Regions from separate parts of the Shewanella sp. MM_2022_3 genome, predicted to be linked through region 1. Evidence: predicted binding sites of a transcription regulator. Region 1 holds the regulator's gene; the other holds the start of a gene.
What was found. The regulator MetJ, encoded in region 1, represses methionine synthesis genes. The targets are predictions, from matches to a motif close to TAGACGTCTAGACGTCTA.
Positions count from the first base shown of each region.

Region 2: the regulator MetJ is predicted to act here: its motif matches at 3,289-3,306, upstream of msrA (peptide-methionine (S)-S-oxide reductase MsrA).

Region 1 is NZ_JAKZGV010000001.1:115,892-132,399, reverse strand. It holds gene phsA (thiosulfate reductase PhsA) at 1-1,191, shown strand, start outside; gene MMG82_RS00585 (4Fe-4S dicluster domain-containing protein) at 1,204-1,770, shown strand; gene nrfD (NrfD/PsrC family molybdoenzyme membrane anchor subunit) at 1,773-2,717, shown strand; gene MMG82_RS00575 (sulfite exporter TauE/SafE family protein) at 2,881-3,624, opposite strand; gene metJ (met regulon transcriptional regulator MetJ) at 3,732-4,046, opposite strand; gene metB (cystathionine gamma-synthase) at 4,269-5,432, shown strand; gene MMG82_RS00560 (bifunctional aspartate kinase/homoserine dehydrogenase II) at 5,444-7,837, shown strand; gene metF (methylenetetrahydrofolate reductase) at 8,086-8,979, shown strand; gene MMG82_RS00550 (methyl-accepting chemotaxis protein) at 9,035-10,939, opposite strand; gene slyA (transcriptional regulator SlyA) at 11,158-11,631, shown strand; gene MMG82_RS00540 (HlyD family secretion protein) at 11,640-12,713, shown strand; gene MMG82_RS00535 (DUF2955 domain-containing protein) at 12,730-13,758, shown strand; gene MMG82_RS00530 (c-type cytochrome) at 13,949-14,575, shown strand; gene MMG82_RS00525 (c-type cytochrome) at 14,586-15,641, shown strand; gene MMG82_RS00520 (hypothetical protein) at 16,470-16,508, shown strand, end outside.
Region 2 is NZ_JAKZGV010000010.1:56,199-72,706, reverse strand. It holds gene MMG82_RS08310 (alpha-ketoacid dehydrogenase subunit beta) at 1-661, opposite strand, end outside; gene MMG82_RS08305 (thiamine pyrophosphate-dependent dehydrogenase E1 component subunit alpha) at 665-1,843, opposite strand; gene astE (succinylglutamate desuccinylase) at 2,006-3,040, opposite strand; gene msrA (peptide-methionine (S)-S-oxide reductase MsrA) at 3,319-3,798, shown strand; gene pgm (phosphoglucomutase (alpha-D-glucose-1,6-bisphosphate-dependent)) at 3,920-5,572, opposite strand; gene seqA (replication initiation negative regulator SeqA) at 5,642-6,193, opposite strand; gene MMG82_RS08280 (alpha/beta fold hydrolase) at 6,488-7,264, shown strand; gene MMG82_RS08275 (DUF2788 domain-containing protein) at 7,366-7,587, shown strand; gene ybfE (LexA regulated protein) at 7,599-7,871, shown strand; gene fldA (flavodoxin FldA) at 7,927-8,454, shown strand; gene earP (elongation factor P maturation arginine rhamnosyltransferase EarP) at 8,547-9,731, shown strand; gene efp (elongation factor P) at 9,776-10,336, shown strand; gene MMG82_RS08250 (chemotaxis response regulator protein-glutamate methylesterase) at 10,381-11,448, opposite strand; gene MMG82_RS08245 (chemotaxis protein CheD) at 11,468-12,076, opposite strand; gene MMG82_RS08240 (protein-glutamate O-methyltransferase CheR) at 12,078-12,905, opposite strand; gene MMG82_RS08235 (chemotaxis protein CheW) at 12,902-13,438, opposite strand; gene MMG82_RS08230 (methyl-accepting chemotaxis protein) at 13,451-15,391, opposite strand; gene MMG82_RS08225 (chemotaxis protein CheA) at 15,417-16,508, opposite strand, start outside.

The DNA of each region.
Region 1 (16,508 bases):
GGTCAAAAGCCTAGCGATTATAACAAGCTCGCGGGTGAAGATGTGTCGCCTGTGCTGGGTAAACCCGGCGTGAAAGATATGCCAAAACCAGCGGCAAAACGTATCGACCAAGTGGAAGAGCAGTACGCCATGATGTGGTCAGCGGGCGGGATTTATCAAACCATCCTCGATGCGACCTTAAGTGCCGTGCCCTACCAATTACACGGTTGGGTGATGTCCCGTACTAACCCAATGCAAACCATGACCGACAGAGCGCGTGTGGTCGAAGCCTTGAAAAATCTCGACTTTGTTGCCGTGTGCGATGTGTATATCAGCGAAACCGCCGCCTATGCCGACGTGATTTTACCTGAGTCAACTTACCTTGAACGCGATGAGGAAATCGCCGACAAGTCAGGTAAAAACCCTGCCTACTATGTGCGCCAACGGGTAGTTGAAACCTTAGGGGATACTCGTCCTTCATGGCAAATCTTTAAGGATATTGGCCACAAATTGGGCCTGAGTGAATTCTACCCTTGGGACAACATGGAAACCCTGCAACTGTTGCAGGTAAACCGCGACACAGATCTGCTACGCCGGATCAAAGACGAAGGTTTTGTCAGCTTCGGTAAGCCGATAATGCTGCGCGAACCTAAAATGGTGGCCGAATTTACTAAGGCTTACGCCAATGCCAAACCCGTGGATGAAGACGGCACCTACGGCAGTTTACTCAGCTTTAAAACCCCAAGCGGCAAGATTGAATTGACCTCAGCCAAGGTTGAAGCCATGGCGCCAGGACGCGGGGTGATTAAGTTCCGCGAAGTGCAGCTTAAAAAGCCTAATGAACTCTACTTTATCCAAGGTAAGGTTGCGGTACATACCAATGGCGCGACCCACAATGTGCCCATGCTGGCGAATTTGATGTCGGATAACGCCGTATGGGTTCACCCAGATACCGCGAGCAAATTAGGCATCAGCAATGGTGACCCTATCCGCTTAACCAGTAGCGTAGGTACAGAAGAAGGCCATGCGTTAGTCACCCCGGGCATTCGCCCCGATACCGTGTTTGCTTATATGGGCTTTGGCTCTAAAAACAAAGAGTTGGTCAGAGCGACAGGCAAAGGTATCCACTGTGGAAACTTATTGCCCCACGTTACCGCACCTGTGTGTGGCATGACAGTACACACCACTGGCGTCACGCTGGCAAAACGCTAATTGGAGGCTCAAATGACTAAAAGATATGTGATGGTGCACGATGAGAACAAGTGCATCGGCTGCCAAGCCTGTAACGTGGCTTGCCGCAGTGAAAACGGCGTACCAGAAGGGGTGACCCGTTTACAGGTGAGAGTCGAAGGGCCCTATGGCGAAATGCCACATCTGCACTTTAAGTACCACAGAGTGTCGTGTCAGCAGTGTGAAGATGCGCCCTGTGTGAAGGTGTGTCCAACGGGCGCGGCCTACGTTGGCGAGGACGGCATTGTCTCTATCCACGGCGACAAGTGTGTGGGTTGTATGTACTGCGTGGCGGCGTGCCCCTACAAAGTGCGTTTTATGAATCCCGAAACCAAAGTGGCTGACAAGTGTAACTTCTGTAAGGACACCCGCTTGGCCCGTGGAGAACAACCAGCCTGCGTGACTGTATGTCCGACCGATGCATTGGTGTTTGGCGATGCTAACGATCCACAAAGTGATGTGGCAAAACTGCTTAACACTAAGATCACTTACCAAGATAAGACCCATTTAGGCACTCATCCTAGGGTATATCGCGTTCCTACCAAAAGAGGGGGGATTTGATTATGAACAATACTTGGGGCGATATGGCACAATATGATCCCGTCACTTGGCACTGGGTCATCGCCGTGTATCTGTTTATGGCGGGTTTATCCGCCGGAAGTTTGCTGATTGGCATTGGTTTGCGTTGGTTCAATCAAGAAAAAACGCAAATTGAGAGCAATATTCTCAAGGCCGCGGCGATTATTGGCCCTGTGGCCATCAGCTTAGGTTTGGCTTGTTTAGTGTTTGATTTAACTAAGCCTTTCCACTTCTGGTTGATTTTAATTAACTACAACTTCCAGTCCGTTATGGCGATTGGGGTACTAGCGCTACTGGCTTACTCACCCTTGGCATTTGCCTACGCGATTCTTGTGCTGCGTGACGATTTGCCAAAGTGGGGCTTAGGTTTCTTAGTGCCTATCGCTAAGCTGCTGATGCCCTTTAGAAAGCTGATTGAAGTGCTATTGTTTGTCCTCGCGATCGGTGTAGGCGCATACACTGGCTTCTTAATTTCGGCGATGAATGCCTATCCGATGCTGAACACTGCGGTATTACCAGCGCTGTTCTTGGTATCTGGTTTATCGGCGGGCGCTGCGGCCAATGCGGTGCTGGCGCTGGTGATGTTCAAAACCGATAGTCACGACAAGACCTTAGCCAAAATGCATGGCTTAGAGCTGCCAGTGATGGCAATCGAAATCATGTTCCTGTTTATGTTGTTCTGCGCCTTGTACTTTAAGGGCGGTGCGGCGGCTGCGGCGCTGGCATCACTCACCTCTGGCGTGTGGGCAAGCGTATTCTGGATTGGCGTGGTCGGGATTGGCTTTGGTGTGCCATTGCTGTTTATGCTGTTGCCTGCCGCAACTCGCCACAGCAAGGGCGCGATGATTATGGTGGCCTGCGCCAGCTTAACCGGCGTGTTAGCACTGAGACACTTTATCGTGTATGCAGGACAAAGCTACCTGAGCTAAGTGATGTTAGCGAATGCTCTAACCCATGGCATTCAAACTAGCGCAACAAATATGAGTATTACTTTAATACGATTAAGTGATACTCAAATGGGTTACAACACGCATCCCTGCAAGCAAAAAGCACCGGTAACGGTGCTTTTTTATGGCGGCAATTGGCAGAGGATTATTGCGGCAATAGCTCAATCACAGATTTCACCGTAAGCACTAAGGCGCTGATAGCACAGAGGGCTAAGGTCGCCATCTTGGTCTTATGCTTATCCACATTCCCCACCAGTTTGCCCGCCACTAAATAGCCTAAAAACACTGAGGGCAACAGCATCAGGGATAACCATAAATGCTTAACTTCGAGCAGGCCCGTCACCCCAAGAATGACCAGCGCTATGGTCGAGCTGAAGATAAAGAAGGCTGATAGTGCGGCGCGAAACTTTGAGGCATCCTTACCAGCCAACAGAATCGCCATCGGCGGACCACCAATGGCGGCAATATTACCGAAGATCCCCGATATCACGCCCGCGCCAAATAGCGTCGCTTTATTCACTGGCAAGCTAAATTTATACAGACTCAGCACCACGGCGACTGCCACAATGGCTGCAATCGCTAAACCAAGAATCGGCTGCGGCGCAAACAGCAACAGGCTGGCACCGATAAAACCTCCGGGTACTCGACCGATAAGCGCGTATTGCAAGCCATTGAATTCTAAATGGCCGCGTTCACGCAATAGGGTGAGTAGCGCGATGGAAAAGCCCATCACAATCACGGGGGCGGGCACTAATTCGGGGTCGACAATATACAGCAGCGGACTCGCCACCACAGCAAGGCCAAAGCCAATCAGACTTTGGGTGAGGGCACCTAAAAACACAATCACAGACGCAATAGCGAGCGTTTGTGGATCTATCAAGGAGAACATAGGATTCCATCAAAACAAAATAGGGATCGTTACTCTAACCCATCAGGCAAGATGAGTATTAACGATCCCTAATGATTAGGTGCGGCAGGATTATGGACGCCTGAGCGTTATTCCATATCTTCCCACTCGATCCCCATTTCGTCCATCAACCGCTTCGCTTCAGCGGGGATGCTGTCTGGGCACTCTTTCGACAGATCGGTATCATCAGGCAGAGGCTGGCCAGTGTAGGCATGCAAAAATGCTTCGCACAACAGTTCGCTATTCGTTGCGTGGCGCAGGTTGTTGACCTGACGACGGGTACGTTCATCCGTGAGGACTTTTAGCACTTTGAGCGGAATAGACACAGTAATTTTCTTTACTTGTTCATTCTTCTTGCCATGTTCAGCATAGGGGCTGATGTATTCCCCATTCCATTCAGTCATTGACTCACCTGTTATAACGCTAAATTCGGGGCAGATTTTAAACCCTTACAGATTACAGTCAAATTATTGCTACTATTTCTTAGTGATTGCAAACAGATTTCTTTATGTTTAGACGTCTAAACGTCTTAACGCCTATTGACGATACCACTGGGCTTAGGTACATTTAGACGTCCAGACATCTCTTTGTGAACTTAGGAGTTCCCGATGACCGCAGGTAAATTAGTGACCGAACGTCAATTAGCCACATTGGCAGTGCGTCAGGGTATCGAAAGTGATACTCAGTATGGCGCTGTGGTGCCGCCAATTTACCTGTCGACGAATTACGCCTTCGATGGTCATAAAAATCCTCGTGAATTTGATTACAGCCGTTCCGGCAATCCTACCCGCAGCATCCTAGGTGATGCCCTAGCTAAGCTGGAAAAGGGCGCAACCGGTGTAGTGACTTGTACTGGCATGGCAGCCATTACCTTAGTGACCACTTTACTGGGACCAGATGATTTACTGGTGGTGCCCCACGATTGTTACGGTGGCTCTTACCGTTTATTCACCAACCTCGCGAAAAAAGGCCAATTTAAACTGCTGGTGGTCGATCAAACCGACGCCCAAGCGCTTGAGCAAGCCATCGCCCAGCAACCTAAGATGGTGTGGATTGAAACCCCATCTAACCCTCTGCTGCGAGTCGTCGATATCGAATCTATCGCCAAGGCGAGCCACGGTGTGGGCGCGTTAGTGGTAGTGGACAACACTTTCCTCTCGCCAATTTTGCAGCAACCGCTATTACTGGGTGCCGATATCGTTATCCACTCCACCACTAAGTACATCAATGGTCACAGCGATGTGGTGGGCGGCGCGGTGATCGCCAAAGATCCTCAACTCGGCGAGACCTTACATTGGTGGTCAAACACCTTGGGCTTAACGGGTTCAGCCTTCGACAGTTATCAAACCCTGCGCGGTCTGCGTACCTTAGCCGTGCGCATTCGTGAGCACCAAAACAATGCCCAGCGTATTGTGGACGTGCTGACGAGTAGTCCTGTGGTGAGCAAAGTGTATTACCCAGGTCTTGCGGATCATCCCGGCCATGCCATTGCCGTCAAGCAACAAAAAGGTTTTGGCGCTATGCTGAGTTTTGAGCTTAAGGGCGGCGAGGCCGAAGTGGTCGCCTTTTTAGATGCGTTAAGTTTATTCAGCGTGGCTGAGAGTTTAGGCGGCGTCGAGAGTCTCGTAGCCGTGCCCGCGACCATGACCCACAGGGCGATGGAGCCGCAAGCGCGTTTTGAAGCTGGTATTAAAGACACCCTATTACGTTTGTCGGTTGGTATTGAAGATGCCGACGACTTAGTTGCAGATATTCAAGCAGGATTGGCCGCCGTCGCGGCTTGTCAGTAGAGGAATAATAGATGGCACGTTGTCACTTACATAAATTTGGTGGTTCCAGTTTAGCCGATGCCGATTGTTATCGCCGAGTCGCCCATATTCTGTTAACCCATGGCCATAGTGATGATCTGGTGGTGGTGTCTGCCGCGGGTAAAACCACTAACTTTTTATATAAATTATTGTCCCTGCGCGATAGCAACCAATTATGGCAGGAAGAGTTACAAGTCCTTATCAGCTATCAGCAGGGCTTGATTGAGCAGCTGTTATCTAACGAGCAGGCGCGGGATTTACGTGAGCGTTTAACGACGGATAAAGCCCAGTTAATCAGTCTATTATCTTTAGATTCCCGTAACGATTACCAAATTAGTCATGTGGTGAGTTTTGGTGAGCGTTGGTCAGCGCGTCTGATGGCAGCGCTGCTGCGTGAATCTGGCGTGGCCGCAAGTCATGTGGATGCCTGCTCGATTTTAGTGGCAGATGAGGCCGCTGTGCCGCAAATCCGTGTGCAAGAATCCCGCGCCAAAGTGCAAGCCTTACTGGCCGCGCATCCTAACGAGCGTTTAGTGATCACCGGTTTTATCTGCGCCAACGAGCGTGGCGATACCTTGTTATTGGGTCGCAATGGCTCTGACTTTAGCGCCAGCTTAATTGCCAGCCTTGCCGATATTGAGCGCGTGACCATTTGGACCGACGTTGAAGGGGTATTTAACGCCGATCCCAATAAGATCAACGATGCCAAGTTACTGAAAAGCATGTCACTTGCTGAAGCGGACCGCTTGGCGCGTTTAGGCTCACCCGTGTTGCATTCACGTACTTTGCAGCCGCTGTTTAACACTGAGGTGAGCCTAGCTGTGCGTTCAAGCTACGCCTCCCATACCGACTTTACCCTGATTGCGCCGCACAGTTCCTCAGCGAGTGCGCCCGTGGTGACCAATCTAAATGCCGTGGTGTTATTTGGCTTTAAGATCGCGGGTGATGTCGCCAGTCTGCTCGAGCAATTGGTGGAGGCGGGATTAACACCACTGGCACATTGGGTATCGGCGCATCAACGGCTTGAGCTTGCCTATACCGCTGAAAACCAAAAACAAGTACAAAAATTATTGGATGCGCAGGCCGAAGCCCTCGGCATTAAAGATCTGCAAATTAATACCGAACTCGGCTTAGTGGCACTCGTGAGTGCCGATGCCGAGCATTATCGCCGCAGCTTTGCCCGTTTACTGAGCCGCGATGCTAAGCCCTTGTTCAGTGGTGACTTAAGTTTGGTGACCTTAGTGCCACAGTCGCAGGTTAATCTGCTGACACAAAAAGTGCATCGCCGCTGTGCTGGCCCGCGTAAACGCATTGGCGTATTGCTGCTGGGTGTGGGCAATATTGGCGAGGCGTGGGTGAAGCTGTTTAAGTCAGTTTCTCCCTCGTTAAATCAAGAGCTTGAAGCGCAAGTCGAGTTAGTCGGTCTGGTTACTTCCAGTAAAGCCCTGATTAAGTCTACGGGGGTGGATCTGGAAAGCTGGCAGCAGGAATTTGATACTGAAGCGACTCCTTGGCAGTACGAGCATCTATTTGAACAATTAGAACAACTTAACTGCGATGAACTGATTGCATTAGATATCAGCGCCAGCGCCAGTTTAACCCTGCAATACCCAGAGTTTTTCGAGCGCGGCATCCATATGGTCAGCGCAAACAAACTCGCGGGTTCTGGCCCACTGCCTTTTTATCGCGAGCTTAAAGAACAACTCGGTTATCGCCGTTTATTCTGGCGCTATAACGCCAGCTGCGGCGCGGGTTTACCTATTCAGCACGCCTTAAACGATCTGCGTAACAGTGGCGATAGCGTTGAAGCCGTGGGTGGGATTTTCTCTGGCACCCTGTGTTGGTTATTTGAGAAATACGATACCAGTAAACCCTTCTCGGAATTAGTGATTGAAGCACGTGGTTTAGGGATTACCGAACCCGATCCTCGGGACGATCTTTCTGGTCGCGATATGCAGCGCAAGTTGCTGATTTTAGCCCGTGAAATCGGCCTAGAAATCGAGCTTGAGGATATTGAGCTGCGCTCCTTAGTGCCTGCCCATTTAGCGGATATTCCACTGGAGCAATTCCTTGCCCGCATCGGTGAGCTGGATGATGAATTATTGCAGCAATATGGCGCAGCGGCGGAACAAAACAAAGTGCTGAGATATGTCGCCTCCTTGGATAATAGCGGCGCAGTCCTTAAAGCCGAGGTGGGATTACAGTGGATTGATGCGAGCCACCCCTATGCCAATCTGACGCCCGGTGACAATGTGTTTGTGATCCGCTCAGCTTTCTATCAAGGTAATCCTTTGATTATCCGTGGGCCGGGTGCGGGCCGTGAAGTGACGGCAGCAGCTGTACAATCGGATCTAACACAGATCTGCCGCGATCTATTGCAAGAATAGATTTAAATTCAAAAGCTTAAAGGACTCATTTGAGTCCTTTTTTATTGGCGAAGATAAGGACTAAAATCAAGGTGATCAACGAGGGATAAGAAAATGCCAAAAAGGGGGATTTTTTGGCTTGACTTAACAGCCAGTTTCTCTAGTATATGGACATATAGACGTCCAAACGTCCATATGGATTAAACTACTGCATTAATAGTCGTACCAGTCGCGATAAGTGTCGCACTCGGGCGGTTGAGGAAATACACATGGCTTTTCATCACGCACAACATTCACATTCGCTAAACCAAAGTTTGTCTGAACTTAATGGCGATATTAATGTTTCTTTTGAGTTTTTCCCGCCATCAACCCCCGAAATGGAACAGATCCTGTGGAACTCTATCCGCCGTTTAGAGCCGCTGAATCCTAAATTTGTCTCAGTAACCTATGGGGCAAACTCGGGTGTGCGTGACCGTACCCACGGCGTGATTGAACGTATTCAACAAGAAACCAACCTAGTCGCTGCGCCGCACTTAACCTTAGTGGATGCCAGTGATGAAGAGCTGTTAGATCTGGCAAAGCATTACTGGAAATCGGGTATTCGCGACATAGTGGCGCTGCGTGGTGACTTGCCTGCGGGCAGCCCAAAACCGACTCGCTTTGCGGTGGATCTAGTACGCTTACTGCGCTCAGTGGCTGACTTTGATATTTCGGTCGCCGCTTATCCAGAAGTGCACCCAGATGCGGCTAACGCTCAGGCGGATTTGATTAACCTTAAGCGTAAAATCGATGCCGGTGCGAGCCGTGCTATTACCCAGTTTTTCTTCGATGTGGAATCTTACCTGCGTTTTCGCGACCGCTGTGTTGCGGCGGGGATTGATGTCGAAATCGTACCCGGTATTTTACCCGTGACTAACTTTACCCAGTTAAAGCGTTTTGCGGGCATGACCAATGTGAGCTTACCAAGCTGGTTACATAAGCAGTTTGATGGCCTTGAAAATGATGCCGGAACCCGTCAGCTGGTGGGCGCAAACGTGGCGATCGATATGGTGAAAGTGTTGTCCCGCGAAGGGGTAAAGGATTTCCACTTCTACACCTTAAACCGTGCGGAATTGACCTATGCGATTTGCCATACCTTAGGGGTGCGCCCAAAGGCGGTATAACGTTAACAGCATAAAAAAACGCCGCTATTTAGCGGCGTTTTGTTTTGCTTGAATCCTAAATCCTAAACTGAGCGAGAAGTGTGGTTAAGCGCATCGACAACTGTGCTAACTCGTCTCCCGCCCGAGCCGTTTGCTCAGCACTCTCGGTGGCATTGGTCGTAATATCATTAATATTATTGACGTTTTTATTGATTTCCGCCGACACAGCACATTGCTCGTTGGCAGCGCTAGCGATTTGAATGTTCATTTGACTAATGGTGGATACGGCTTGGGTAATGGCTTCGAGCGCTTCCCCCGCCTCGTGCACCAACGAAACACAGTTTTGCGTGGTGGCGGTACTGGTATTCATGGTACTGACGGTGGATTTGGCACTCTGTTGCAAGGCTTCAATCATCTGCTGAATTTCGCTGGTTGAAGCTTGAGTACGGCTGGCGAGCGTACGTACTTCATCTGCCACCACCGCAAAACCACGGCCTTGTTCACCCGCACGGGCGGCCTCAATGGCGGCATTGAGGGCGAGCAAATTGGTTTGATCGGCAATATTACGGATAACGACTAATACCGAGTCAATCTGCGCTGTATTACGCTCGAGTTCGTTGATGGCCGTGGCAGCATGGGCTATTTCATCCGCCAGCAGACTTATAGTCGAAATGACCTTTTCAACCAGCAACTTACCATGTTCAGTTGACTCGCTGGCGTGGGTTGCTGCGTCGGCGGCATCAGTCGCATTGTGGGCAACTTCTTGTACTGTTGCCGCCATTTCATTCATGGCGGTGGCGACTTGTTCTGTCTCGAGGTGTTGCCGTTTTGCCATTTGCTGAGTTTCATGGGTAATGGCAGACATTTCTTCGGCCGATGTCGCCAGTAAGCTGGTAGAGTCAGAGACTTGAGCAACAGTCGCGTGGATTTTCTCAGCAAAGCGGTTAAAGGCGAGTGCAAGTTGCGCAATTTCGTCTTTACTCTTCACTTCAATCCGGCGGGTTAAATCGCCTTCACCTTCGGCAATGTCATTGAGCGCATTGGTTGTTTCGGCAATGGGGCGAGTAATACTCTTAGCGATAAACCAGGCAATCGCGGTGCCAATTAGGAAGGCGATAAAGCCTATCAAAATGAGTTTAAAGCGAATATCGGACATCGCTTGTTCGGAGTGGCTTCTGTCCAGTGCAATATCCAGCACACCAAAGGTTTTGCCCGAGTAGTCTTTCATCCCATGACGATACAGGGCGTAACTCTTGCCGTCTAAATCGATGGTGCGAATCACTTCAGTACCTTGCATTACCTTGTTGAGTTCGCTGGAGGCGCTGGTGTCGGTGGTAAAAGTGCCACCAAAGGGGACAAAGTTGCCGTCCTTAGGCAGCAAAAGAGTTATCTCAGCTTGGTAGGCATTTTTAAAATTGTCGAAGAAGGGCTGGCCAAATGACATGCCAAACTCGACCGAACCCGTATGTTGCCCTTGGTAAGTCATGGGCACTAGGCCACGGATACCTAAGCCTTCGACCCCGTATTCTAAGCCGCTCAGTGGCTGTTTTTGGGTGTTGGTTTCGACAATGGTTTTACGAATCGCGGTGAGGTCATCACCAAATTTTTCAGGGCGATGCAGGCGTAAAAATGAGGTCGCGGGTGGAGTATGAAACTGAAACTGTTGCACAGCAAAATCTTGTTTAAGGCGGGTAAATAACGGCAGAGTACGTTGTAGCAGTTCATTGCGGTCGCCCTCGGCAAAGCTGCTTTGGATCTCTGGGGTTAAAGAGATTAAGGTTGCCATTGCCTGCGCCCTTTGCCCTGATGAGGCTATATTAGCGACTGCGGTTTCGTACAGTTTATGTAGTTCCCTTTGCTCGGCACCGCGAATTTGGCGACTAAATTCCGATAGCACCAGCGGCATGATAAAGCTCATCACCGCAAATAGCAGTAGGCTAATGCCTAATACTATCCGAGTGCTAATGTTTAAATTCTTCACAGCGAACCTCCAAATATCCGTATGTCAGCCTGATTATCTTTTAAATATTATAGAGATACTGCTTTTTATATTTGAGAGCGCGCGAGCCTTTTTCAGTTGTTTTTCGATTTTTTGCGGATTTCGTGGCAGCGTGCACAGATCTTTTATGGGTATAAAATATTTACTTAGCCTGCTAACTAAGTATAATGCTTAGCAGGCTAAGTAAATGGATAAGCATCATGTATAAAGAACTCGAGCGATTAAAGGAGTTATCCCTAGCGGAACATTTGGGTCGCTTACACCGACTATGGCGCACCGTGGCGGATGTGGAATTAGCGCCGCTCGGGTTAACCCATCCTCGCTGGACGGCATTGTGGAAGTTATTGCGTCTGGGTGACAACGTGAGCCAAAAAGTGTTGGCGGACGCGCTAGAAATCGAATTGGCTTCTTTAATGCGCACCTTAGGACAGCTTGAGGAGCAAGGTTTAGTCGAGCGTCATTGCTGCACTAAAGATAAGCGCGCCAGAATTGTGTCCTTAACTCCAGCGGGTAAAGACGTATTAAAGCAAGTCGAAGCGCGGATTATTAGTGTACGTGGTGAATTATTAGCGGGAATTAGCGCCGCTGAGCTTGGTGAGTTTGAACGCATCATTAGCCTAATTAGTGAAAACGCCTTGGCCAAGTTGGCCAACAGCACAGATATTCTTGAGTGAGAAATAACATGACACCGGATCAACAATTTGCCCGTTTGGTCAAAATCGCCATGCTCGGTTTTGTGGCTGTGTTTGGCTATTTTATGTTTGCCGACGCTATGATGCCCTTAACCCCACAGGCCATGGCAACCCGTGTGGTGACTAAGGTGACTCCGCAGATCAGCGGCAAGATCCAAAGCATTAATGTGCACAATAACCAAGTGGTCGCCAAAGGCGATTTACTGTTTCAAGTCGACCCCGCGCCATTTGAGTTGGCTGTGTCACATGCCAAATTGGCCCTAGAGCAAGTGCGTCAGGACAATGCGGAGCTTGATGCTTCTCTTTTAGCCGCTAAGGCAGAAGTCAATGCGAGTGCGACGGCTGCCCAGCAAAAACGCCGCGAAGCCAAACGGTTAGATGCACTTTATGCAACCCATGGCGTTTCGCAGCAGTTGCGTGATCAAGCCGATAGTGATGCGGCCGCGGCTGAGGCGAATTTGTTAGCCGCTAATGCCCGCCTTGAAAAGCTTAAAGTGAGCCGCGGTCTCTATGGTGAAGATAACCTTAGAGTTCGCCAAGCGATGAATGCGTTAGCGCAAGCGGAGTTGAATCTGTCTTATACCCAAATCCGTGCCGACCAAGATGGCGTAGTGACTAACCTGCAACTCGAAGTGGGCAGCTTTGCCGCCGTTGGTCAGCCATTACTCGCCTTAGTTTCTGATAAATTGGATATTATTGCCGATTTTCGCGAAAAAACCTTACGGGGCGTGAATGCCACTTATCCCGCATTAATCGCCTTTGACGGTGAGCCGGGTCGCTTGTATCACGCCCAAGTGAGCAGTGTCGATGCAGGGGTGAGTGCGGGGCAGTTTGATGCCAATGGCCGTTTAGCCGCGCCGCAGGAGTCGGACCGTTGGGTGCGTGATGCGCAGCGCTTAAGACTGCACTTAGTCTTAGATAACAGCGAGTCAGGCAACAGTGTAATGAATAACCTCCCCGCAGGGGCGCGCGCCACAGTGCAATTGCTGCCCGACAATACCCTGTTTAATCTGCTTGCCAAGGTGCAGATTAAGGTCATTAGCCTGCTCCATTACATCTATTAATATCAAGGCAATTTGCATGTTGTTACGCCACAGCCCATTAACCGCCAATGATTTACGCCAGTGTTTGCGCATTGCCACTGGCGGTACCATTGGTTTTACCCTGTGTAAGCTATTTGGTTGGAGTAATGGGGTGTTTTTTACTGTAACCCCAATGTTATTACTGGGTTTAGTCCCTGTGATAAGTGGCCATGCGGTAAGGCAATTATTGGCATCATCTGCCATTGCGGGGCTTGAAGTCGGCCTGCTTGGAGGCTTCTTCGGTAGCCACCCAGGCTTGATGACACCGATTGTCTTCCTGCTGTTTTTGTATCGTTTTGCGGCGATGTCCCGCGGTAGCCTGTTCCTCTTTGGTGCCAATGGCGTGCTGAGTTTAAGCATTATGCTGCACTTTGCCAGCTATCCGGGCACAGATCTGAATGATCTGATTTTTAGTAACTTTTGGGCGACAGGGCTATCAGTCATCATCGCCTATTTAATGACTGCACTTTGGCCGGATGTTGAACCTCGCGCCGCCTATCAACCCGGCCCTAAAGCACCGCACCGTATGCGCCATGAGGCGTTGCTCGGTGCCAGCATTGCCACGCTCTCTTTCTTAGTGTTTCAGATTTTCGATCTGCGTGATTCGATGTCGGCGCAGGCAACCACCTTGCTACTTTTATTCCCCATGCATTGGAACGGGGCGTTGGATTATGCCCGTAAACGTGCCATTGGCACCTTGCTTGGGGTGTCTTTTGGGGTGATGGTGCAACTCTTTCTCTACGATTGGTCAGGATTGTTGATCCTGATTGTGCCGCTGCTGTGGCTTGGCTTAATGTTGTTTGCGCAGGCCCATGTAAAAGAGGCGAGCGGCTCAGGTGTGGGGTTTGGTGCTATGACGACGTTAGGGATTTTGTTTGGCCAATACTTAACCCCAGGTAACGACTTAATTTTTAGTGCCCTGTATAGGGTGAGCAGCATTTTTGTGGCGATAGTGGCGACGTTATTCCTCTGTTATCTGCTGCATAAGTTATTGAATAGCTTTGAAGCGACCCGATTTGGTTACTAAAAGGTTAATATTAGATTTTTTTAATGCTTGTTCCGCTTCCGTGCAAGGAGTATGGTGTTTTGATGCGTTTAGTGTGGGCTAAACGTAGAACGCACCACTCAATTATCTCTTTTTTAGCGACCTTGGTTTAGCCGTTAACGCGGTTTTTCAAGCGTTTTCGTGTGATTCAAGGTTTGTTCAAGGATAGAAAATGAATAATAAAATTAAAACATTAGCCAAAGGCATCGCGCTCATTAGCGGCTGTGCCTTGACCTCTGTCGCCATCGCTAACACGGCAACAATCCCGCCAGCGGGACAAATCTGCGTGACCTGCCACGGCGTCGAAGGTGAGGGCATTGAGCCACTTGGCCCTCGCTTGGCCGGACTCTCTAAAGAATATATCACCACCCAATTACAACATTTTCAGGCAGGTGTGCGCCAAAATGCGACCATGATGCCGATGGCGATGACACTGCAAGGTGATGGCATTGAGCAAGTGGCGAGTTATTTCTCCGCCAAATTACCTAAAACTGAGATTAAGCCTGTGCTTAGGGGCGAACAAATCACCTTTAGCGATGATACCGCGCGCTTAGCCTATCAAGGTGATTGGTCTCGCGGCTTACCGGCTTGCGTGACATGCCATGGCCCCTCGGGTTTAGGTGGCGGGCTGTTCCCGCGTTTAGCGGGTCAGCAGGCCAGCTATATCAAGACGCAACTGTTGGCGTGGCAAGCTGGCACACGTAAGGGAGATGTGGACGGCATGATGGCCAATGTGGCTAACAAGCTGACCGCCGCAGAGGTGGATGCCTTAGCGAACTACTTTGCGAATTTGAAATAAGGAGCCAGCCATGAAATCTTCTGCCATCTTACTATTGGCCGCCATGGGCGTGCTGACAGCTCAGGTACAAGCGGCGCAAGAATTACCTGATAAACAAGCGCCATTGCCCTCAGTCCCTAAAAATCCTGATCAAACCTATCTTACGCCTAGACCCTTAAGCGCGATTCCCGAAGGTGCCTTCGGCGATAAAGTACGCTTGGGTTATCAGTTATTTGTGAATACCCAGCAGCTGAGAGATAAGTATGTGGGTAATGAACTTAACTGCGCCAACTGCCATATGGATGCGGGCCGTAAGGCGAATGCGTCACCGGTGTGGGGCGCCTATTTTGCCTATCCCGCGTATCGTAAAAAAGACGATAAAGTAAATACCTTTCAAGAGCGGATACAAGGCTGCTTTAACTATTCGATGAATGGTAAAGCCCCCGCTGCGGGCAGCCCCGAACTGGTTGCGCTATCGGCCTATGCCTACTGGTTAGGGATGAGTGGTTTAATGGATGCGGTTAACCTTGATGGCCCTGTGCCAGAACTCAGCGATGCCGAATTGGTAAAAGGCGCAAAACGTGAGGATTTCCCACTGCCGGACGCCCTAGCCAAAGCCATGACAGTGGAGCAACGCGCGAATCTGCCGGGCCGTGGTTATCCTGAGATCCCAAAACCAGAACTTGCGTTCTCACCCGAGCGCGGCAAAGCAGTGTATACCGCCCACTGCCAAGCGTGCCATGGCGCCGATGGTCAAGGCCAAGCGATTGCTGGTGTTTACTCTCTGCCACCATTATGGGGCCCAATGAGTTACAACTGGGGCGCGGGGATGCACAGGGTCAATACAGCCGCATTCTTCATTTATGAAAACATGCCTTTCGGTAAGAGCATGCAGTTGACTAATCAACAAGCTTGGGACGTTGCCGCTTACATCAACTCCCATGAACGGCCACAGGACCCCCGCAATAAGGGCGATGTGAAACAAGCGCAGGAAAAATACCATAACGATAACGACTATTACGGTGTCGACGTCGATGGCAAAGTGCTTGGTACTGGTTCTTATCCGGTGTTTCCGAAAAAGTCTTAGTTGAGTAGCTCTCATTCAGTGCTCGCGTTATTAAGTAAGGTGAGTAACTGGATGGGAGGCTTATTAAATCGCCTTTTGGTGTTCAGTGAATATGTGAGTCATAGCGGCCTAACGGCCGAGGTGAATCAAAGTCGTAGGGTTTCACCCCTGATTTTTAATCAAGAGTCGACTAAGAGGGGATCAACAGCAATTCCCTCTTGCCTCTTTGTTAATAAGAGTCCTCGCCGAACAACGTCCATGTCTAACTGCCAGTTCGCCATCCGTGGCTCTCGTTCGTAACGCTGCTATGCAGCACTCACCCTAGCGAAGTTACATGCATTGGTTAGTGGTTTCGTGCTTATTCGAAAATCACTAACGCTTCCGATGGGGCGTCCCTTCCCCCCGAAAGCTACGCAGACTTCCTGTCTGCGTCACGCGATTTTCTTCAACGCCCTTCAACAACTTCGCAGGGTAGGGTGAACTTCTGTTGCCTTAGTGCTAGCTGTTAGTCCTAAAGATTTGTGCTTGTCCCATCTTTCTGGGAAATTTATAAACTAACTTTAAAGTGAGCCTATAAAGGTATCGGTTTTTGTTTGGATGTTTATGCAATCAACTGAAATTATTACCCTTTCACTTTGCCTAATACTATTTACCGCGCCAAAATACTTCTCGGTAAATAAGGTCGCGATTTTTCTGGATGAAAAATGTTGAAAGCCCACTGAGGATGATGCTAACTTATTGGCATCATTAAATTATTTACTCATTTATTCCTATGTCTAACTCTATTCGGGTTGGGTTTTATTAGAAGAGCAGGTAATACACTGTTAACACTCACTGGAGCTACGTGGCGTGGATTATGAATTTTGGAAAGCAGCAGGTAATGGATTG
Region 2 (16,508 bases), on a different contig from region 1:
CTTTTTCGATGATTTCCATCTGTGCGCCCCAAGCGACTAAGGTGATATCTTTCCCTTCACGCACCACTTCGGCTTTACCCAGCTCGATTTCATAATCGCCCGCAGGGACTTCTCCCACAGAAGCACGGTATAAACGCTTAGGCTCGAAGAATATCACCGGGTTTTTATCACGAATCGAGGCAAGCAATAACCCTTTGGCCTGCGCAGGATTACGCGGCACAACCACTTTTAAGCCTGGGGTTTGGGTGAAATAGGCTTCTGGCGATTGTGAGTGATAGTGACCACCTGCAATACCGCCACCATAGGGCGTGCGGAACACTAGGCTTCCCACATTGAATTCATTACCGCTGCGGTAACGGAATTTAGCCGACTCGTTTACGATCTGATCGAACGCCGGAAAGATGTAATCAGCAAACTGGATTTCGGCCACCGCGGTCATACCATTAGAGGCTAAGCCGTTGGCAAAACCCGCAATACCTTGCTCAGTCAGTGGCGTGTTAAAGCAGCGGCTGCGACCAAACTTTTCCTGCAAACCAGAAGTTGCGCGAAACACGCCGCCAAAGTGGCCAACGTCTTCACCAAACACCACCATGCGCTCATCAGCTTGCATGGCGATTGACAAGGCCTCATTGACGGCCTGTAACATATTCATTTCTGCCACGGCTTATAGCCTCCCTGCACTTTTGGGATAGGATTGCGGATATTTTTTGATGTGTTCTTTAAGATCGCTCAGTTGCTTTTTAAGCGCAGGCGTTGGCTTGTCGTACACGTCTTCAATAATCTCATCCAGCATAGGGATAGGTAATTTTTCCGCGACTTTAACGGCGGCTAACACTTCTTCACGGTACTTTTCGTAACGCTGGGTATCATCGGCCTCAGCTAACCAGCCTTTATTAATCAGCCACAACTTAAAGCGTTTGACCGGATCGTGTTGTTGCCATTTCGCCTCTTCTTCTTTTGAGCGATAGCCAGATGGATCGTCAGAAGATGAGTGAGCGCCCAGACGATAAGTCATAGCTTCAATCAACACAGGGGCATTGTGCTCAATCGCATAGGCACGAGCTTGTTGCGTTGCGGCCAACACCGCCAGCATATCATTGCCGTCGACACGAATGGTGTGCATACCGTAACCCACACCACGGCTAGCAATACCGTTACCGGCAAATTGCTCTTCCGTTGGGGTAGAAATGGCATAACCATTGTTACGGCAGAAGAAAATCACGGGGCATTTTAATACCGCCGCCATATTCAATCCTGCGTGGAAGTCACCTTCCGAGGCTGCGCCTTCACCGAAATAACAGACGGCAACATTACGTTTCCCCTGCATTTTCAGGCTATAACCCACACCTGTCGCTTGCGGGATTTGAGTGGCTAGTGGTGATGAAATGGTTTGGTAATGGAGCGCTGCGCTACCATAGTGGATGGGCATTTGGCGACCTTTACCTAAGTCCTTTTCGTTACTGAACATTTGGTTCATAAACTGTTCAGTGGTAAAGCCGCGATAACGTAGCGCTGCATGTTCACGGTATTGCGCGAGGATCACATCTTCTTGATCAAGTGCGGCTACGCTACCGACGATCGCCGCCTCTTCACCTGTGCAGGTCATATAGAAGCTGATCCGTCCTTGACGCTGTGCGCCAAGCATACGTTCGTCGAGTACCCGCGTAAACACGCAAGTATCATAAATTTTGGTGGCTAAGGCTTCATCTATTACAGGCAAAACCGCGGTTTCATAGGTAGTGCCGTCTGCTTGTAGAATTCGAAGGATAGGAATGTGAAGCGAGGCCTTATCCAAGAAGCCGACACGGTGCACTGTATCAGTGTTGAGTGTTGCTTTGCTCATATTGTGCTCTTGTTATCTCGTTACGCAGCAGAAAATCCACTGCGCCTAATTTATACGAATATGCCGGATGAACATTACGTTAACGTAAACTACCTATCAACCGTTGGCACAGTTCAAATGACAACTAATCCCCTGTTTGCATGTATATATTGCTTTACAAACTTAACGAACATTCGGCGCAACTGAGGGGATCAGACAAATCACCGTGCGATTGCCAATAGGCACCTTAGCATTAGGAAATACTATAGATTCAAACTCTTGTTCTACTTTAATTTCTTGTCCACCCTCGCGGGCTAAGACAAAACCTTTTGGAAAAGATCTGAAGTTTTCGACATCGGTCGCGAAGGTAAATTCAAAATCATCAAAATGTTTGTTAATCACTCGGCACACTTGATACAGATTCACTTTATCTGCCGAAAATGGCTCAAGCTGCAAAGGTTTGTCGGTGATAAGGCGAGTAAACATCTCTTGGGCGGCAATAAAACGCGTCATATCGTTCTGCCCCATGGGATACACCTTGCCTAATTCAATGGTAAAGGCATCGGCACCATACTGCTCGGAGGAAAAATAACTAAAAGTCGTTGTCGGTTCATGGTGAAACAACACAGTATCCACGCCGCTGGCCGCTAAAAACATGATTTGCTCGGCGCTGTAAGCGCGGCCGGGACGATAGGGATAAATCGCAAACTTTTCGTGTTTTGACGCCCGCATCGCCGTGTGTAAATCATAGTGAATACGCTGACGCCCTGCGGCTGCGCCCTTAAAGAAGCGGTCAACATAGGCTTCCAATTTTTTCGCCCGCACCCGCTCAGGATTCACTAATCCCGGTGGATTTGAATGCTCGCCACTAAACAGACGATTCATATTCTCGTCGATAATGCGAGTACCGTTATTAATCGCTAAAGGGTTACCAATAAGAAAGAGCGTGCGTTGTTTGGCGATTATTTTTTGTTGGAGAAGCTGTTTGATTAAGGTATTGCAGAGTTCGATGGGGGCGGTTTCATTGCCGTGGACACCGCAGGAGAGAATGACATCCTTACCTTGGGCTTGTGTAGGCTCAAAGACGATGACACCCGTGTCCCACACCTCGACTCGAGTATGTTCCCCTAAGGTGAAACTAAACTCATCCCCGAGGGTTTGTGGATTGGCAAGGGTCAGGGCGAGAAAATCCTTCGAATCTAACAGAGCTTGTAACACAGAATTCTCCTTATAATAGCGTGTTATAGGCGAGTCGTTATGGCAATAACTGCCTGTTTCATTGCACTTATCGCTACCCGCCTTAAAAAGCGCATCCATACTAACACAAGTTTTTAAGCCGTTACTCTGTGATTCTGGTCAAACAAGCGCATTTATCGGTAAAACCTTAGCATCTATCGTGTCTTGTCCAACAGCAGATTAATTTAATCAGTACACTTGCTTTTCGAAATGAGTTTCATCACAATCCTCAGCCATCTAGACTTCTATTGGGATTTATCATGGCGTTTGCAACTTTCGGTGCTGGTTGTTTTTGGGGCGTGGAGTATTTCTTTAGACAAGTCAACGGTGTGACCAACGCGACCTGTGGCTATATGGGTGGCAATAATTCAGCAACCACCTATGAAGAAGTCAAAAAAGGTAAGACGGGTCATGCAGAAGTTGTGCAAGTTGAATTTGATCCAACTATCGTCAGCTACGACGAATTACTCGAGGTGTTTTGGAAAAATCACAATCCCACAACCCTCAATATGCAAGGCGGCGATATTGGTACTCAGTATCGCAGTACGATTTTCTTCCATGATCGCGAACAAAAAGCCGCGGCAGAAGCCTCAAAACTGGCCTTTGCCCGTTCAGGTCGTTGGGGATTACGTCATATCGTCACTGAGATTGTGCCGTTACAACAATTCCATGTGGCAGAGGAATATCACCAAAACTATATCGATAAGAATAACTTACCAAGTTGCCATATCGAGTACTAAGCTTAGCGATTCAGCTCAAACCTGAATAATTTGACCTTACAATCGCTGCAAATAAAAACGCACTCATAGGATTTCGATGAGTGCGTTTTTTTATCGGTAAAAAGAATGCGTAAACGCTAAATCAGGCGCTGAGGGCCTTATCGATCAGGGCTTGTGCGTCCTTAATGATATCGGCAAGATGCTGCTCACTGATAAAGCTCTCACCGTAAATCTTAAATAACGCCTCAGTGCCCGACGGCCTCGCCGCGAACCAACCATTGGCCGTGGTCACTTTAATGCCACCAATTGAAGCATTATTACCAGGTGCATGGGTCAATACGGCCTCAATGTTCTCACCCGCCAGCATAGTGGCGTTTAAGGTCTCGGCATTAAGCTTGGCAAATTTGGCTTTGTTCTCAAGGCTAATCGGACTATCGATACGCTTGTAGAAGCTTTGACCGAATTGCGCCACTAATTCTTGATGGCGTTGTCCCGGCGTTTTACCTGTGACCGCAAGCATTTCGGCTGCGAGCAGCACTAAAATAAAACCGTCCTTGTCAGTACACCAAGTCGTGCCATCACGGCGCAGGAACGCGGCGCCCGCACTCTCCTCACCGCCAAACGCAATGGTTGCCTCGGCTAATCCATCGACAAACCACTTAAAGCCAACGGGGACTTCGAGTAATTTTTTGCCATGGAAGGCACAGATTTTATCGATAAGCGCGCTCGATACCAATGTCTTACCAATGGCTAAGCTATCGCTCCACTCTGGTCTGTGGGTCAGCAGATAATCAATCGCTACTGCTAAATAGTGGTTGGGGTCCATCAGCCCGGTGCCCGGACACACGATGCCGTGTCTATCGTAGTCAGGATCGTTACCCACACATAAATCGAAGCATTCTTTATGGGCCAGTAAACCTGCCATCGCATAGGGAGAAGAGCAATCCATGCGGATCTTGCCGTCCTTATCCAATGACATAAAGCTGAAGCTTGGATCGACCTTATCATTAACTAAAGTGATATCAATGCCATAGTGCTTGGCAATCGGCGCCCAATAATGAATACCGGAGCCGCCTAATGGATCGACACCCAGCTTAAGTTTAGCCTTAGCGATAGCATGCATATCGACGACATTGTCTAAATCCGTCACATAGGGCGTGATTAAATCAATGGCATGCACATAACCCGAAGCCAATGCATCTGCATAAGCGAGCTTATTAACGCCCTTGAGCGCTGCGCGCAGGTAATCGTTTGCGCGGGACTCAATCCACGCAGTGATATTACCTTCAGCAGGGCCACCATGGGGTGGATTGTATTTAATCCCACCATCCTGAGGTGGATTGTGGGATGGCGTAATAATCAAACCATCGCTTAACGCGGCACCACTTAGTGCCGCCTCGCGATTTGCACAAATAATCGCATGTGACACCACTGGCGTTGGCGTAAAACCATCATGTTGCTGGATATGCACAGTCACCTTATTGGCTGCTAACACTTCAATCGCCGACACGTAAGCCGCATAAGATAAAGCGTGGGTATCGATACCTAAAAACAGCGGGCCTTCGATATTCACCGATTGGCGATAATCGACAACGGCTTGGGTAATCGCCCAAATATGGTCTTGGTTAAAGCTCCCTTGAAATGCAGTTCCACGATGGCCTGAGGTCCCGAATGTCACACGCTGCTCGGCAGCATCCACATTGGGTTTGATGCTGTAATAATGGCTCATCAGCTTTGGAATATTCACCAGATCCGTCTGACTCGCGGTTTGTCCTGCCCGTTGATGTATTGCCACCTGATCCTCTCCTACTGGAAAATCGGTTATTAAATGGAAACGCCGCATCATTGCGGCGTCGATAAGTCGTTATACGCGTTCGGCAATGCCGTTGGCGATTTGGGCATCACAGCCCAATTGCACCAAGGCCTCGGCTAAAATTGTCCGTTTTTTTGCAGTATTGTTGTTGGTCGTTACCCAAAATCCGGTATTACCGATTTCCTTAGGATTTGCGGTGGCGCTAGCCTTGAGTAACTCCTCACGAGAGCGCGCAAAGTAGAGACGATCGCGCCCTTGGATCTGTAAAATTTGCGAAAACTGGGCTTTGTTAAGTTGATACAAGCTCTCGAGCAAAAATAAGAAGCGGCCCACCGCGCCTTTTTGTTGTTCTAACTTATGTTCATCAACCAATTGATTAAAATCGGTGACAGACTCGAAGCTTTCTACTTGCGGAACGCTCTGTGGCTCAGGCGTTACCACCTCTAAACTCGGTTGGCTGATAGACTGTGGCTGTGACTGTTCAACCGCATCGACGGACAGGCCGAGTAATCGACGGAGAATATCAGAGGCACTCTCACCAATACGTTCCGTTTTGCTGGCAATATGACGATAGAGCTCTTCATCCACTTCGATGTATTTCATAACCTTATTATCCTTTGTTATTCGATAGGCTTACCGAAAAAGTGCACCACAGGCGATCCTAGCAAAGGATCTGTGCGATCGTTGCCTCAGTGTATCTATCTCTATCAATCTGATAAAGCATCATTAATCTAAAAATGCGTGAAATCGCACATCAAATTAGCACAACGATGTTAATCGCTGAAAAAGCCAGCAAGTTGAAGGTTCTTAATTTCAAAACCGCCACAAGACTTGTCAAACTTAACGCATTGAAGGCACAATTCGCGCAACGTTAGGTACCATAGCACAGGCTATTCCATGAATTTTGTATCTTCTGGTCAAGGAGAAGCGGTCCTCCTTATCCATGGTCTCTTTGGCAATTTAGATAATCTTAAAGGCTTAGGTCAAGTTATCGAAACCCATCATCAAGTCATCCGCGTTGATGTACCTAATCACGGCTTAAGTGAACATTGGCAACAGATGGACTACCCAAGCTTAGCGAAAGCGATGGTGGATTTACTCGATGATCTCAAGCTTGAGCGCGTGCATATTATGGGACATTCCATGGGTGGGAAAATTGCCATGGCAACGGCCCTAGCCTATCCAGAACGCATCATCAGCATGGTTGCCGCTGATATTGCCCCAGTTGCTTATCAGCCACGCCATGATGCGGTATTTGCCGCACTCGAAAGTTTGCCACTTGAAGGCCACACCGATCGCCGTTTTGCCTTGGCCCATTTAACCCATAGCGGCATTGATGAAGCGACAGCCCAATTTCTTCTCAAAAATTTGCAACGGACTGAGACAGGATTTCGTTGGAAAATGAATTTAAGCGGCTTAAAAGCGTGTTATCCCAATATAATTGGTTGGCATAATCTTGTAGAAGAAAAGCGCCAAACTTACCACGGCCCCAGCCTCTTTATCCGCGGAGGAGACTCAAACTATGTCACTGGTGAACATAGAAATGCCATCATGACGCAATTCCCATTGGCGCAAGCAAAAACCCTTGAAGGGTGTGGCCATTGGTTACATGCGCAAAAACCTACCATTTTTAACCGGATTGTGTCTGAATTTATTGACAAACACACGGTGTAAATGACAACGATTCTCGACCTAAATCATATAGCCGACACCTTGTTGATGTGATATATTCGCGCCTCTTTTAGCCTTAGAACACTCTAGAGGACTAAGAAAGTATGTTATCTCAGTACATGGAACAAATTGAGACCATCGGCTTGAACCTGTTTTTTGCCGCGATATTTTTCTTTATCGGCATGGCCATCCACGATGTGCTAAAACAAGGTAACGTACCGAAATTCGGTCGATTTATTGTTTGGTTAGTGTTATTTCTCGGCTGCGCCGGGTTTATTGCAAAAGGTATTATCCAGATGTCTTGGGAAGGTTCAGGCATCGGTTAAACAATAAGAACATGGCAAAAGAAGCAACAGATAGAACGACCATTGACCTTTTTGCCAATGAAAAGCGACGGGGACGCCCACGTAGCAATCCTTTGTCCCGTAGCCAGCAACTTAAGGTCAATAAGCGCAACCAGATCCAGCGGGATAAAGCCAAAGGATTAAAGCGAATAGAGTTAAAGGTGTCACAAGATTTATATGACGCCTTGAATGAGCGGGCATTGGCCAGTAACATCAGCCGAAGCCAGTTAATCGAATTAATTCTTCAGCAAAAAATAGAATGCTGAGCAATCGATAGCAGCAAGATTAACGTATAAGTGAACTAGACATAAAGGATAGACAATGGCAACTGTAGGTCTTTTTTTCGGTAGCGACACAGGCAACACCGAAGCTGTCGCCAAGATGATCCAGAAGAAACTGGGTAAGAAAATGGTTGAGGTGAAAGATATCGCCAAAAGTACCAAAGAACAGATCGCAGAATACGACCTGCTGCTGTTCGGTATCCCAACCTGGTATTATGGTGAAGCACAGTGTGACTGGGATGACTTTTTTCCTGAGTTAGAACAGATTGATTTTACAGACAAACTGGTTGCTATTTTCGGTTGTGGTGATCAAGAAGACTACGCGGAATATTTCCTCGATGCCATGGGCATGATTGGCGATATCGTTCAAGCCCGTGGTGGTATTATCATTGGACATTGGCCTACTGCAGGTTACAACTTCGAAGCTTCTAAAGGCTTAGTGGATGACGATCACTTCATCGGTTTAGGGATTGACGAAGACCGTCAACCAGAGCTGACCGAAGAGCGTGTTGATGCTTGGGTCAAACAAATCTACGAAGAAATGTGTTTAGCAGAACTCGAAGACTAAGCCTAGTTTCATCGAGTGAGCTCTGTAAAAAAAGTGGCCCAATGCCGCTTTTTTTACATTTGTTCTCCACGTAATTTAAAGCGATATTTCCAATGGTAGCTCCCCAACATCCCCACTGGGATATCTTCTGCACTGTCGTCGATAACTACGGTGATATTGGCGTTACTTGGCGTTTAGCCAAACAGTTAGTCAATGAATATCAGATCCCAATTAAGCTTTGGGTCGATGACTTAAACAGTTTTTCGCATATTTTACCGACCCTTGACCCTAACCTCACTTGCCAGATTTTTCATGGCGTGACTATCCTTCATTGGACTACGCCCTTACCTTTGGTTTATGAACCAGGCGCAGTGTTAATTGAAGCCTTCGCCTGCGAATTACCCGATGTAGTGAAGCAACAACTGGCTGAACTGCATATTAAAACACCAAAATCTGTGCCTTTATGGCTTAATTTAGAGTATTTAAGCGCAGAAGATTGGGTCGATGGCTGCCATGGTTTACCCTCGATGCAGGCCAGCGGCATTAGAAAGTACTTCTTTTTCCCAGGCTTTACACCTAAGACGGGTGGACTGATTTGTGAGCGAGAGCTATTTGCCGAGCGCGATGCATGGCAACAGGATAGCGCCAATAAGCTGCAATTATTTGAGCGTCTTGGTCTTAAGGATATTGAAGCGCAAGATACTGTCTATAGCGTCTTTAGTTATGAAACCGAGTCGCTCCCAGCCTTATGTGAACTCTGGCAAGCCACGGCCAAACTCGATGCAAAAATTCACGCCCTTATCCCCAAAGGCCGCAGCTTAAACAGTTTGCAGCACATATTGCCCTGCCCTATAGAGGAATTAATACCTGGGCAGCAAATTAAACTGGGGGATTTAACCCTGCATATCTTGCCGATGACCGATCAAAAGGGATTTGACCGCCTACTATGGAGCTGCGACGTTAACATTGTCCGCGGTGAAGATAGCTTCTTACGGGCCCAATGGGCGGCAAAACCTTTTATTTGGCATATTTATCCGCAAGAAGATGATTATCATCTAATAAAATTAGAAGCTTTTATTCGACTTTACTGCGATAATCTGCCCCCTGATATTGCTGACACTTGGTCTAAATTGAACGTTGCATTTAACCAAGGAGAGCAATCCGCCGTGAAAACTCACTGGCAAAACCTAAATCCAGTCTGTTTGCCACTCTTACAACATGCTAAAGAATGGCCAATTGACGCAATAAATGCTGCAGATCTTGCAACTCGGCTAGTCCAATTTGTGAAAAAAAGCTAAGATGCTGCGCTGATATAGAAAATCGACATATAGGAAATTGTGTAATGAAAACTGCTCATGAAATCCGTCCTGGTAACGTGATCATGTTTGAAGGCAGCCCATGGGTTGTACAGAAAACAGAAACAACTCGTTCTGGCCGTAACGCTGCCATCGTTAAGTTAAAGCTGAAAAACTTACTGCTTAACTCTGGTACTGAAACCACTTTTAAAGGTGAAGATAAGTTAGACGATATTATCCTAGATCGTCTGGATTGTACTTATTCTTACTTTGCTGATCCTATGTATGTATTCATGGATGCAGAATACAACCAATACGACGTAGAAGCTGAAAACTTAGGTGATGCAGCAGCTTACATCGTTGACGGTATGGAAGAAACTTGCCAAGTGACTTTCTACGAAGGCAAAGCAATTTCTGTTGAAATGCCAACCACTATCGTACGTGAAGTGATCTACACTGAGCCATCAGCTCGTGGCGATACTTCAGGTAAAGTAATGAAGCCAGCAACTATCACTGGTGGCGGCACTATCAGCGTGGCTGACTTTGTGAAAGTTGGCGACAAGATTGAAATCGATACCCGTACTGGCGAATTTAAAAAGCGCGTATAACCGCCTTTTTTCGTCAGAGAAAGCCAGTGTCCGCACTGGCTTTTTTATTCTTTGGTAAACGCAATAATTTCCTCAGCAATATTGCTTAAAGCAACCTGCCGACTGACTGCGCCGAGCTTAACAGCCTCTTTTGGCATACCATAAACCACACAACTGGCTTCATCCTGTGCCAATGTTGTGGCTCCAGCATGATGCATATCTAGCAAACCCCGAGCACCATCGTCCCCCATACCAGTCATAATTATGCCTAGGGCATTTTTACCCGCAGCATTAGCGACTGAACGAAACAACACATCAACCGAGGGGCGATGCCGACTGACCAACGGTCCGTCCTTAAGCTGAACACGATATTGAGCACCACTACGTTGTAGCAGCATGTGCTTGCCACCGTTAGCAATGAGCACAAGACCCGGCATCACTCTATCGTTATCTTCGGCTTCTTTCACTTCCATTTCACATAAACTATTTAACCTACTAGCAAAGGCCGCCGTAAAATGCTCTGGCATATGTTGGACAACAACAATACCGGCACTTGTACGTGGCAATGCCGTTAACACGCACTCAAGTGCATGGGTTCCACCCGTTGAAGTTCCGAGTGCAACAACCCGATCCGTGGTTTGGTGTAGCGCATGGTTTGTTGATGTTAACACTACATCGGCGTTATGTTTCGCGGCGACAGGCATTTTTGTAGGGGTATTAACACGCAATTTTGATACTGATGCTTTAGCTGCAGCACGCACGGACTGGAGTAAACGGGCTTGTGATTCCTCCAAAAATCCCTTCAATCCTAATTTAGGTTTAGTAATGATATCAACCGCTCCCGCGGCAAGTGCAGCAATAGTCACTGAAGCACCTTGCTCAGTGAGTGTTGAGCAAATCACAACAGGGGTTGGCCTTTCAGCCATCACTTTTTTTAAGAAAGTAATGCCATCCATTCTTGGCATTTCAATATCAAGAATAATGACATCGGGCCATTGCTGTTCAAATAATTTAAGCGCAAACAACGGATCCCGAGCACAGCCTAATAAGGTAATATCAGGCTGGTTAGATAACATGCTGCTGAGCACTTGTCTGACAACTGCTGAGTCATCGACTATGGCGACATTAATCACAAGGCCCCCTTAAGTCTTGTTAATCCGACCAAATCACCACCGAGTTATTAGAGGTACGCATATCTTCACTCGCTTTATTAAAATATCGGTATTCTTCATCCTGAAGTGACGCAATTTCTTCATATTTATTCTCGATTAAACTGCGATACACCGAATAATCCGACGGATCGAAATAAATTATTCGACCAGAATGGCCTCCAAGATCTTCACTAATAACAGGGATTCGTTCACGTTGTAGAAACTGTCTAACAAAATCAATATTCATCCCGCCAATATCATAGTGATTAAGGATATTGTCAGCACACAAAGATAAAACATTCGCGCCTCCAAATATTTTACTCTGCAAATATTGCCGCTGTGCTCCTAACTTTAGCATGGCATTAATTAAGATCTCCATGGCATGAACACCATAGTAACCTGCGCGAGAATCAAGAAAATGTGTAAGCTTGCGCCGATCAGCAGCCAATAAAAAGTGATTCATTCCAATGATCTGGGCCTTGGGATCAAATAAACATACTGCCACACATGAGCCCAATAATGTCTTTATGACTTCGTTTTTCGCCGTCACATAATGCTCACCAGGGCCAATCATGATTACTGTTCTTTGATTTAAGGCTGTCTTTTCCACATCAAATCCTTTGATATATAGAAGGTTTAATCTGCTTTAACCCATGTTTTACGTGCATTAAGGATTCGGTATGTGAAATAAACAAATAACCACCGACTTTCAACTGCTTTATTACATGGTTTATGACCCTTTGCTTAGACTCAGCATCAAAATAAATCATTACATTACGAATAAAGATTAAGTCGCACATTCCGACACTTTCACAGGATTGAGTCAGATTCATCGCAAAAAAGCTAACTTTACTCTTTAAGCTTTGGTCAATTAAAAATGTACCGTTTTGCTTACCCACCCCCTTTAAGCAATACTTCTGTAATCTCTCAAAGCCGATGGCGTCATTACGTTCAAGGGGATAATGTGCCATTTCAGCCTTCGCTAGCACCCGCTGGCTAATATCAGACCCCTGCACTTGCCAGTGACCATCAATCCCTAAATGATCCGCCAACAGCATGGCTAAGCTGTAAGCCTCCTCTCCAGATGAACAAGCTGCTGACCATACCTGCCAGCTTTTTTTTTGTGGATGTGTTTTTATTAGGTTTTTAACAAATTCAAAATGCTCTATTTCACGAAAAAAGAATGTTTCATTGGTCGTCAAAGCATCAATAAAATGATGATATTCAATATGTTCAGAGTGTTTTTTGACGAACTCAAAGTAATCTCCATAGTTTTCATAACCAGTTTCTTTTAGGCGTCGACATAATCGACTAGCCACCAATGATTTTTTAATGTCGCTCAAGAATATACCGGCCTCCTCATACAAAAATTGCCGGATATGTTCAAATTCCCTTTGCGTTAAGGCGGTATGTTCAAGCGGCAACGGTGAGGACTTCATAGTGCTTCATCAGTGGCATCAGCTGCATGAAAATTGAGTTGGCTAATTGCACTAATGTCGGCCACCGACAGCACATAATTGATATCAAGTAATATCATAAAATGTTCACCAACTCGCCCCATTGCGCGAATAAAGTCAACTCTGAGATCGGCACCAAAATCCGGTGGCGGCTGTGTATGTTCATCATCAATTTCAAGGATTTCATTTACTTCATCCACTAACATCCCAATAGTTTGCTGCTCATCCTCGTGACTGACTTCTACCAACACAATACAACTTTTTTTTGAGATGACCGTTGTTAGACGCCCTAGCCTTTTGGACAAATCAATAACAGGAACGACCTTACCTCGTAAATTAATAATACCGCACAAAAATTCTGGCATCATAGGCACCCGCGTAATGCCTTCAATTTCAATGATCTCTTTTACATCCAAAATACCAATTGCAAAGGTATCATTCCCTGACTGAAAGGTAAGATATTGGGTAATATCTCCCACTGAATTGGCCTTCATCTCATTCACTAATTGATTCATGATAGGCCCCTATCAGAATCGTTCGAAATCGGTACGTTCAACATGTTGCTTAGCTTTGGCTGTCTTACGCCCAGAAGCCGCCATTACTGTTGATTTACCTTGATGAGATCTTTCACTACTGATGGCAAGTTTAAAAAACTCTACTGCGTCAAGTAGTTGATTAGCCTGACCGTTTAACTCCTCTGATGTCGCGGCTAACTCTTCTGACGCAGATGCATTCTGCTGTGTGGCTTTATCAAGCTGTAACATAGAGTCATTAATCTGGCTGATCCCAATGGCTTGTTCCTCAGAGGAGGAACTAATTTCCTGAACCAAATCAGATGTTTTTTGGATATTAGGCACAATATTAGCGATCAAACGGCCAGCATTTTCAGCAATACCAACACTTTCGCTGGCTAGTTTATTAATTTCTTGTGCCGTTAAGCTGCTGTTTTCAGCTAATTTTCTAACTTCGGAGGCGACAACGGTAAAGCCTTTACCATGTTCACCAGCACGGGCCGCCTCAATGGCAGCATTGAGACTTAATAGATTAGTTTTATATGCAATGTCTTCTATTAGGCTAATTTTCGCCGCAATCTGTTTCATTGCGGCAACGGTTTGTTCTACCGCTATTCCACCTTGTCGTGCTTCTTCAGCGGCTACCGTTGCCATATTATTGGTAACCCTAGCATTTTCGGAGTTCTGCTGGACAGATGCATTTAACTCTTCAACGGCACTGGTCGTCTCTTCGACACTAGCAGCCTGCTCTGTTGCTCCTTGGCTTAGACTTTGAGCGGTACTACTGACCTGTGAAGAAGCACTAGACAAATTATCTGCACCACTTCGAACCTGAGCAATCACAGAAGTAAGGCTATCAATCATATCAATCATCGCCTTATAAACCCCCGTCGCATTTTCACGCTGTTTTAGTTCTACCGTTAAGTCTCCGTTAGCGATTGCGCGCGCAATCGTTTCCATATCACGAGGTTCTCCGCCCAACGGTTTTTTAATTAACTTCACTAAAAACCATGCCAAGAAAATGCCGATCAAAATAGCGGCGATAGATACACTAATAACAGTGGTAAGGGTCTGCTCATTCTGTGCTTTAACAATAGGACCAAGGGCATCTTGCCTTTTTTGGATGGTTAATTTGATATCTTCAGTTTGGCGCGCAACATCAGCACCGATACGGTCGAGTTGATTTTGCACAATATCGTTTCTTTCGCTAATAGTGCTATAAACTGACTTTAACGAAGACGCATAATTGTCAATGCTGCTGGTAAATTGTAATAATTTTGATTGTGCATCTAGATCTGTTGCCACAGTTTTTAAGGCAGAAAGACGCTCTCCCTTAGCTAAATCAATTGCCATCAGCGCCTGCTGTAAATCCGCATCTAAATTTGTTTCAAGGAATTTAGATGCCGCTAAACGAGCAGTCAATATCGATTCGAGCACAGAACCTGCTCGATAAGCAACATCAATCTGACCTTTATTATAGGATTGATGCATAGTGTCAGAAATCAGTTTTACAACTTCAGTTCCTTTAGGAACCAACACGTTGGTAACTTCATCATTGCGAGATTTAATCAATTTTACTACAGATTCAAAGTAATTATTGTAATCAACAATATCTTTGCGAATATCTGAAAGTTGTTGACTCAATTCAGGCTCGTTAATCTCCGTCATGGCTTTTTGAATGATGTCATTAAGAATAACATTACGTTCATTAAATACTTTATAAGCTGACTCGTTCTTCTGAAAGATATAGTCATAAGCCTGCATTTGAATTGTAAGCATATTAGCTTGGATGCGACCAGCCATATTAGAGTCGCGCGCCAACGAGCGGTAATCATTAAAACCGTTAATGGCTTTCGTTAGTCCAAAATAGGCGGCTAATGAAATCACGATCAATAGTAATAACACCAATGCATAACCACCAGAAATCTGCATGCTGAGCGTCAGTTTTTTAAACATAGTCAATATTCCTTTTCAACATAGGCTATTCATCTATCAGTGCTACATGATGATATTTTTTGGCGCTAATGCTTGCTTCAGTAATTAAACCCTGTACGTCAAGGATCAAGGCAATATCTCCCGTTCCTAAAATAGTGGCACCGCTTAATCCCTTGAGATGTTGAAACATTTTCCCTAAGGGCTTAATCACTGTTTGCTGTTCACCAAATAATTTATCGACAACTATCCCTGCTTTAGTTCGACCAAAACGAACAACAACAAGGCTTTCACGGGTATGGTTTTGATTTAAATTCGGTATATTAAAAAAACTTTTAAGTCGTATAAAAGGCATCAGTTCCCCACGCAAACTGATGTAATTCTTCTGTTGCTCATGCCATTCGCCCCGATTGAGCTCGACACATTCTTCTACCATATTCAGCGGTATCACGTAGTTTTCGTTGGCAGCACCTACCATAAAACCATCAATAATGGCAAGAGTTAATGGTAATGTGATCGTCACTTTTGTACCTTTACCCAGCTCGCTATCGAGTTCAACTGAGCCGCGTAACGCTTCAATATTGCGTTTAACAACGTCCATACCAACACCTCTTCCTGACAGATTACTTGCTTTATCTTTAGTACTGAGGCCTGGTTCAAAGGCTAATTTCAAAATTTCAGAATGGCTAAGCATCTGGTTTACATCAATTAACCCCAATGCTTCAGCCTTTCTTCTAATGCGTTCAGGGTCAAGTCCAGCACCATCGTCAGTAACTTCAATAACGATATGTCCAGAATCATGGTAGGCATTTAACATCAGATGTCCCTCAGCGGATTTACCGGCCTTGAGACGAGCCTCTGGAAGTTCAATACCGTGATCTAGGGCATTGCGAACGAGGTGGGTTAGAGGGTCATTAATCTTTTCAACAACGATTTTATCGAGTTCAGACTCTCCCCCTTGAATGGTCAACTCAATTTGTTTACCTAGTTCATTGCTGACATCACGTACCACTCGCCGGAAACGTGAAAAGGTTTCGCCTATCTGCACCATACGTAGTTGTAAGGCATTTTCTCTAATTTCTTGAACCAGATGTTCTACCGATCCTACTAGGTCATTAGCATCGAGAAATTGGTAACGGTC